DNA from 2 places in the Microbulbifer celer genome. Region 1 is predicted to be linked to the other one. Evidence: predicted binding sites of a transcription regulator. Region 1 holds the regulator's gene; the other holds the start of a gene.

Evidence for each region. The regulator LexA, encoded in region 1, represses DNA repair genes until DNA is damaged. The targets are predictions, from matches to a motif close to ACTGTNTNTANANACAGT.
Region 2: imuA (translesion DNA synthesis-associated protein ImuA) is a predicted target of LexA. The motif match lies at 1,101-1,118, and genes of this name have one in related genera.

The regions. Positions count from the first base shown of each region.
Region 1 covers NZ_CP087715.1:1,885,418-1,888,829, reverse strand. Annotated here, with positions in the region: gene topA (type I DNA topoisomerase) at 1-894, shown strand, start outside; gene LPW13_RS07925 (DUF6586 family protein) at 894-1,421, shown strand; gene LPW13_RS07920 (hypothetical protein) at 1,508-1,765, shown strand; gene lexA (transcriptional repressor LexA) at 1,913-2,521, opposite strand; gene LPW13_RS07910 (LOG family protein) at 2,701-3,342, shown strand.
Region 2 covers NZ_CP087715.1:841,720-845,131, reverse strand. Annotated here, with positions in the region: gene LPW13_RS03320 (BaiN/RdsA family NAD(P)/FAD-dependent oxidoreductase) at 1-354, opposite strand, end outside; gene dcd (dCTP deaminase) at 390-959, opposite strand; gene imuA (translesion DNA synthesis-associated protein ImuA) at 1,157-1,900, shown strand; gene LPW13_RS03305 (Y-family DNA polymerase) at 1,964-3,412, shown strand, end outside.

The DNA.
Region 1 (3,412 bases):
TCTGGTTACGCCCTGCCGCCCAAGGAGCGTTGTACCAACACCATGAACCTGGTGTCGGGGGAAGAGGCGATCGATGCGGACAAAGACGAAGATGCCGAAACCCGGCAGTTGAGGGAAAAGCACCGCTGCCCGAAATGCGGCACCGCGATGGACAGTTACCTGGTAGATGAGCAGCGCAAGCTGCATATCTGCGGTAACAACCCGGATTGCACCGGGTTCGAGGTAGAGAAGGGCACCTTCAAGATCAAGGGCTATGATGGTCCGGTGATCGAGTGCGACAAGTGCGGCCACGATATGCAGCTGAAGTCCGGCCGCTTTGGCAAGTACTTTGGCTGCACCAACGAAGAGTGTAAAAACACGCGCAAGCTGCTTAAGAGCGGCCAGCCTGCGCCGCCCAAAATGGACCCGGTGCCCATGCCGGAGCTGCCTTGCGAGAAAGTGGATGACACCTACATTCTTCGCGATGGTGCGTCCGGGCTGTTCCTGGCGGCGAGTCAATTCCCGAAAAACCGCGAGACTCGTGCGCCGCGCATTAAAGAGCTGCTGCCGCACAAGAACGAAATCGACCCGAAATACAGCTTTCTCTTCTCTGCCCCCGCAGAGGATAACGAAGGTCGGGACACCGTTGTTCGCTTCAGTCGCAAGACGCAAGAGCAGTACGTGCAGTCCGAGGAGGACGGTAAAGCCACGGGCTGGAAAGCGTTCTATCGCGATGGCAAGTGGCAGGTAGAAGCGCCCGCGGCTAAGAAGGCGCCTGCGGCCAAGAAAAAGCCCGCAGCGAAAAAAGCGCCCGCAGCGAAAAAGAAGGCCGCTGCTAAAAAGGCACCCGCCAAGAAGAAAGCGGCCGCTAAAAAAGCACCGGCCAACAAGAGCACCACTACCCGGAAATCCTGATGAGTAACCCCTATACCGGCACAGTGGCTTCCGCGGTGCGCAAAAGCCAGCTGTTGCTGGCTTCTGCCTCAACACTGCAGGAAGCCTCGGGCGCAGGCAATATGCTTGAGCGCCAGGCGCTCATAGAGGGGGCCGTACTGCAGTTGTGGCGGGCATTCAGGGCTTTTCTCGCGGAGCAGTCCCATCAGCTTCAATTGGGTGTAGAGCCGGAAACTGCGCGGGACCTGGGGCGTTACGCCGAGGCCGCCAACAAAGTCAGTGCTGAGGTCACGGAACTGTGCAACCTGGCTGACAATCCTGACAGCTGGGTGGTTGCGCTGCAGTCCGCCTGGCGGGGGTTGTTAATACCCGGGCAATCCCCGCTCACTGCGGCAGGAGCCCAGAGATCGTCAGCGGTTAATCTGATTCCGATGGCGGAACTCAGGGACGATCCGGCAGCAGCGTTGACCGCTGAGTCTGTCCTGGAATGGCAGCAGGCACTCATCGAGCTGGTGACTCGTCAGCGCGCTCAGGGGCAGGAGTGGTGAAACGGCAACGGTCGCCGGCGCGCGACTGATCCCGTTCCCACCCTGTGTTACACTGCGCGCAAATCCCGCTGTAACTGGAGAAGTGAATGTCCACCGAGACCTACGAGATCATCGAGTTGTCCAATGGCGACGTGGCCCTGCGCCGTGCCGGCCACAAGGAAGACCCGTTGGTGCGTATCCAGTTCTCTGAGGAAAGCCTGCATTTTCTGCGCGAGCACAAAATTGCCATCGCTCGTGCCATGCTGGAAGCCGGGATCGAGGCCGTGCAGGATATCGGGGCCCTCGAAGCAGACGCTTTCGAGGAAGACGAGGCGGTAGACGTGACCGAGCACACCATTCACTGAACAGGTTTGACTCACTGAGCAAACTTGGATGTGAAAGCGGCAATTCGCAGTATGTCAGAACCAAAAACAGGGCCATCGGGCCCTGTTTTTGGTTGTGGTGTCAGAGGGAGAATCCGACGTTTAGTGTCTTAGTCCGGCCACATCGTATCAGTCGGCGTGTTGGCGAATCACGCCGACCGCCAATCCTTCGATGGCGAAGTTCTTGTCTCGCATATCCACCTGAATGACGTCAAAATCCTCGTTTTCCGGCAGTAACTGCACCGTTGCCTGATTGCCGCGGCGACGGAAGCGTTTGACCGTTACTTCATCTTCAATCCGCGCAACCACAATCTGGCCGTTGCGAATGTTCTCGGTGCGTTGTACCGCCAGCAGGTCACCGTCGAAAATGCCCGCATCCTTCATGCTCATACCGTGTACGCGCAACAGGTAATCCGCAGGGGGGTGGAAGAACTCTGCGGGAATCTCGCAATATTCCTCGATATTCTCTTCCGCCAGTATCGGGTTCCCCGCGGCAACGCGGCCGACGATGGGTAAGCCGCTCTGGTAGTCGGGAATGCGAATGCCCCGGGAGGCGCCGGCCACCATTTCGATAGCGCCTTTACGGGCCAGTGCCTTGAGGTGCTCTTCCGCCGCATTGGGGGAGCGGAAGCCCAGTTCCTGGGCAATTTCTGCGCGCGTCGGCGGGTACCCGGTGTCATCCAGGTAGGATTTGATCAGCTCGAGTACCTGAGTCTGGCGCGGAGTGAGATTCGTCATGGGCTTTCCTGTTGTCTGTATTTATATACAGTTGCTGGGATTATATACAGATTTGGTGTGTCTGCAATTCTCCAGCTGTATTTTTTACAGCTGCTAGACTTATAGGGGAGTCCCACTCCCAATTTGCACAATAAAAGTGATGATGAATTTGAGAGTGCGGCATATAAAGGAGAAGGCATATGCTGGATGCAAAAATGCCGGAAGCGTGGCGAGTGCTGCGCATTCAATCAGAACTGGTGGATGGTATTGAACGCCTGATCACGTTGAAGGGTGCGGTAACGGTTTTCGGCAGTGCGCGTTTCCAGGAGGAGGCGCCGGAATATCAGGAGGCGATGCACCTCGGAGAGTTGTTGGCCGGAGAGGGCGTGCCCGTGATCACTGGCGGTGGCCCTGGCCTGATGGAAGCGTGTAATCGCGGTGCATTTTCTCAGGCAGGTTCATCCATCGGGCTGAATATCGAGTTACCCTTCGAGCAGATTCCCAACGCCTACCTGGATATCAGTCTGAACTTTCGATATTTCTTTGTCCGCAAGTTCATGTTTGTGAAGCACGCGGTGGGCTTCATCGCACTGCCCGGTGGTTACGGTACCCTGGACGAACTGTTTGAAGCCCTTACACTCGTTCAAACACAAAAGGTGAGGCGATTCCCCATCGTGCTGGTAGGGAAGCGTTACTGGGCAGGATTGAAAGACTGGCTGCTCAATACCGTGCTTGAGTGTGAGTGCATAGACGCCGCCGATCTCGATCTGTTCTATCTGGTGGACACGGTCGACGAGGCTGCCGAAATCATTATCGAGTTCACCCGGGAAAAGAACGGGTAGATTGTTCGATACCTTTCCCTGGTATTTGGCCCCGCTCCTGGCGGGTCGCAGTGACTGATGGTGATAACCA
Region 2 (3,412 bases), 1.0 Mb from region 1:
CAGCAGATCGACAATATCCCGGGACTTGTTGTCGCAGAACAGCTGGCCGAGGGTCTTCTCGTGGTAAGGGATACCGTGCTTTTCCACCAAGGCAATAAAGTCCCACTGGGTATAGCGGGCCAGGGCGGATTTACAGAAGTGGGGGTTTTCGCTGTAGAAATTGTCCGGCGCCGTGTACAGGTTGGTGAAATTGCAGCGGCCGCCGCCGGACATCAGGATTTTCTTGCCGACCTTGTTGGCGTGGTCCAGCACCAGCACACTGCGGCCGCGCTTGCCCGCCACCGCCGCACACATCAGGCCGGCGGCGCCGGCGCCGATGATCAGTACATCGGCCTGGGCGGGAAAGTCGCTCATAAGTGACTCGACAAAGTTCGATCAGGAAGGTTCGATCAGGTCTGCGGCAGGGTCACACCGCGCTGGCCCTGATATTTACCGCCACGGTCTTTGTAGGACACTTCGCAGATCTCGTCGGATTCGAAGAACAGCATCTGCGCCACCCCTTCATTGGCGTAAATCTTTGCCGGCAGGTTGGTGGTGTTGGAGAATTCCAGGGTCACATGCCCTTCCCACTCCGGCTCCAGCGGAGTCACATTGACGATGATGCCACAACGGGCATAGGTGGACTTGCCCAGACAGATGGTCAGTACCGAACGCGGGATACGGAAGTACTCAACGGTGCGCGCCAGGGCGAAGGAGTTGGGCGGAATCACACAGTAGTCGCCCTGCACATCCACAAAGCTGTCCTGGTCGAATGCCTTCGGATCCACAGTAGCGGAGTGCACGTTGGTGAAGATCTTGAACTCATTGGCGCAGCGCACGTCGTAACCGTAGCTGGAAGTGCCATAAGAGATCAGCCGCTCACCGCCCTCGCCGTGGCGCACCTGGCCCGGCTCAAAGGGCTCGATCATGCCCTCATTCTCAGCCATACGGCGAATCCACTTATCGGATTTGATGCTCACCCTGCCCCCTCGCTTTATACAAATATCTGGTCACAAAAAAGAGGCGGAATAATAGCCGGTTTGCCCTGTTCAAAAAAGTGCCAATCACGCGGAGCCCCCCTTGTCGCCCCTGGGCAACTACTGTATAAATTGCCAGCAGATACTGTATACACATACAGTCAAACCACTTTGAACAGCCCGTGCGGAGTAAGCCAACCGTGAACAGCGCCGAAAACTTCATGCAGAACAAGCAGTTAAGTGAACAGGCCGAGCATCAGCCGTCGGCCCGGTCTCCCGGCCAGCCACCACACCAACCACTGCAACAGTTGCTGACCCGGCCGGATATCTGGCAGCTGGCCAACCGCCAGCGTCAATCCCGCACCGGCATCACTACCGGCTATCGTGGTCTGGACGCACTGCTCGCCAACCGCGGCTGGCCCCGCGGAGCCACCAGTGAGTTACTGGTAGATAAAGCCGGCATCGGCGAGATCAGCCTGATCCTGCCTGCCCTGGCAGAAATGACCCGTCAGAACCGCATAGTGATACTCATCAATCCCCCGCATATTCCCTACGCCCCGGCTCTGGTACAGGCCGGCGTGCAGCTGGAAAAGCTGTTGATCCTGCATCCCCATGGGCAGCGGGACCAGTTGTGGGCCGCAGAGCAGAGCCTGCAGTCCGGCGCCTGCGGTGCGCTGGTCAGCTGGCAGGGGCGGGAAATACCGGCAGACAAAGACCTGCGCCGCCTGCAAATCGCCGCCCGCGAGGGCGACAGTCTGCACTTCCATTTCCGCCCCGGTTCCAGTGCCAACAGCCCCTCCCCCGCAGCACTGCGCCTGCAACTGAAAAGTGATGGAGAACAGCTGGCCCTGCAACTGGTGAAACAACTGAACGGCAAATCCGGCCAGCGTATCCACCTGGCCCGCAGCCCCAAACTGACCCGGCGCGACCAGCCTTTGCACTGACCAAAACAACCCGACAGCAGTACCAACCGAGGTTACCAACACAGTATCAACGGAACTCCAATCATGCTCTGGCTATGCATCCAACTCCCCAAACTCCCCCTGGAAGCCCTCGCCCGTGCCCACCGCGCCGGCGACAGCACGCCATTGGCCATCAGCCAGAACAACCTCATTATCGAGGCCAACGGCGCCGCTCGCGGCCATAGCATCGAGCCCGGTCTGAGTATCGCCACCGCCTGTGCTTACTGCGCCGAATTACAAATGCTGGAGCGGGACCGGGAGCGGGAAGAACAACTACTGCAACAACTGGCCCAGTGGGCCTACGGCTTTACCCCGGTGGTATCCCCCCGCAGCGCCGAACAGAGCAAGGGGCAACACGACAGCAACCCCGCCTGCCTGTACCTGGAACTGAGCGGCAGCCTCAAGGCCCTCGGTGGCCTCGCGCCCCTGCTGCAACAGCTGAACAAAGAGCTGCACAAGATGCGCATCACCCATGTAATGGGGCTCGGCCACAGCCCCAGCGCCGCGCACCTGCTCAGCCAGCTGCCGGAACACCGCCAGTGGCTTGCACAAACCAAGTCCGCCCCCACTCCACAGCAGTGGCGGCAGTGGATCAGCTTCGCCCCCAGCAAACTGCTCGACTGCAGCAACAAAGCCATCGCCAAGCTCTATGCCAGCGGTATCAAACGGGTCAGCCAGTTGCTGGCCATTCCCCTGTCGGAAGTGGGCAACCGTTTCGGGCGCAACTTTATCGATTACCTGGCACGCCTGAACGGCACCCGCCCGGATCCGGTTCCCAGTTACGAACCACCACCGGAATTTCACAGCGAACTGTTTTTCCCCAGCCCGCTGGATAACAGCGAGCAACTGCTATTCCCCGCCGGCCGGCTGGTGCGTGAACTCTGCCGCCAGTTACAACGGCGCCAGCTGTACAGCACACAGCTGTGCTGGGTACTGGATTTTGGCAGCCGCGGTTCCCGGGAGGTGAAGGTCGAGCTCTCGCGCCCACTGTTTGATCCACAGCGCCTGATCGCACTCACCAAGCTGCAGCTGGAACGGGTCGAGCTGCAAGAACCGGTTCAGGCTCTCACCCTCAACTGTCACCAACTGCGCCCACTGGAAGCACAGACCCTGCGGGAAGATTTCTTCGATGAAGGCAGCAAACTGCACGAGGGCTATCAGCTGATCGACAAGTTAAAAGCCCGCCTGGGGCACGAGGCCCTCTCCGGTGTCACCCTCAAAGAAAGCTATCTGCCAGAGCAAGCCTGGGCCAGTGCCGACAGTCTCACCCTGCAGAGCAAAGCCCAGGGACACCAGCTGAACCCGGTCAACGCCCCCCGCCCCAGCTGGCTACTCCCGCGCCCCCACCCTATCCAGCAACGGAACCACAAACTGTTTTATGACGGCGAAATGCAACTGCTACAGGGCCCGGAACGCATCGACGGCTACTGGTGGCAACACCATCGCCACGCCCGCGATTACTACATCGCCCGGGGTGGCCAGGGGAGTTTGTAC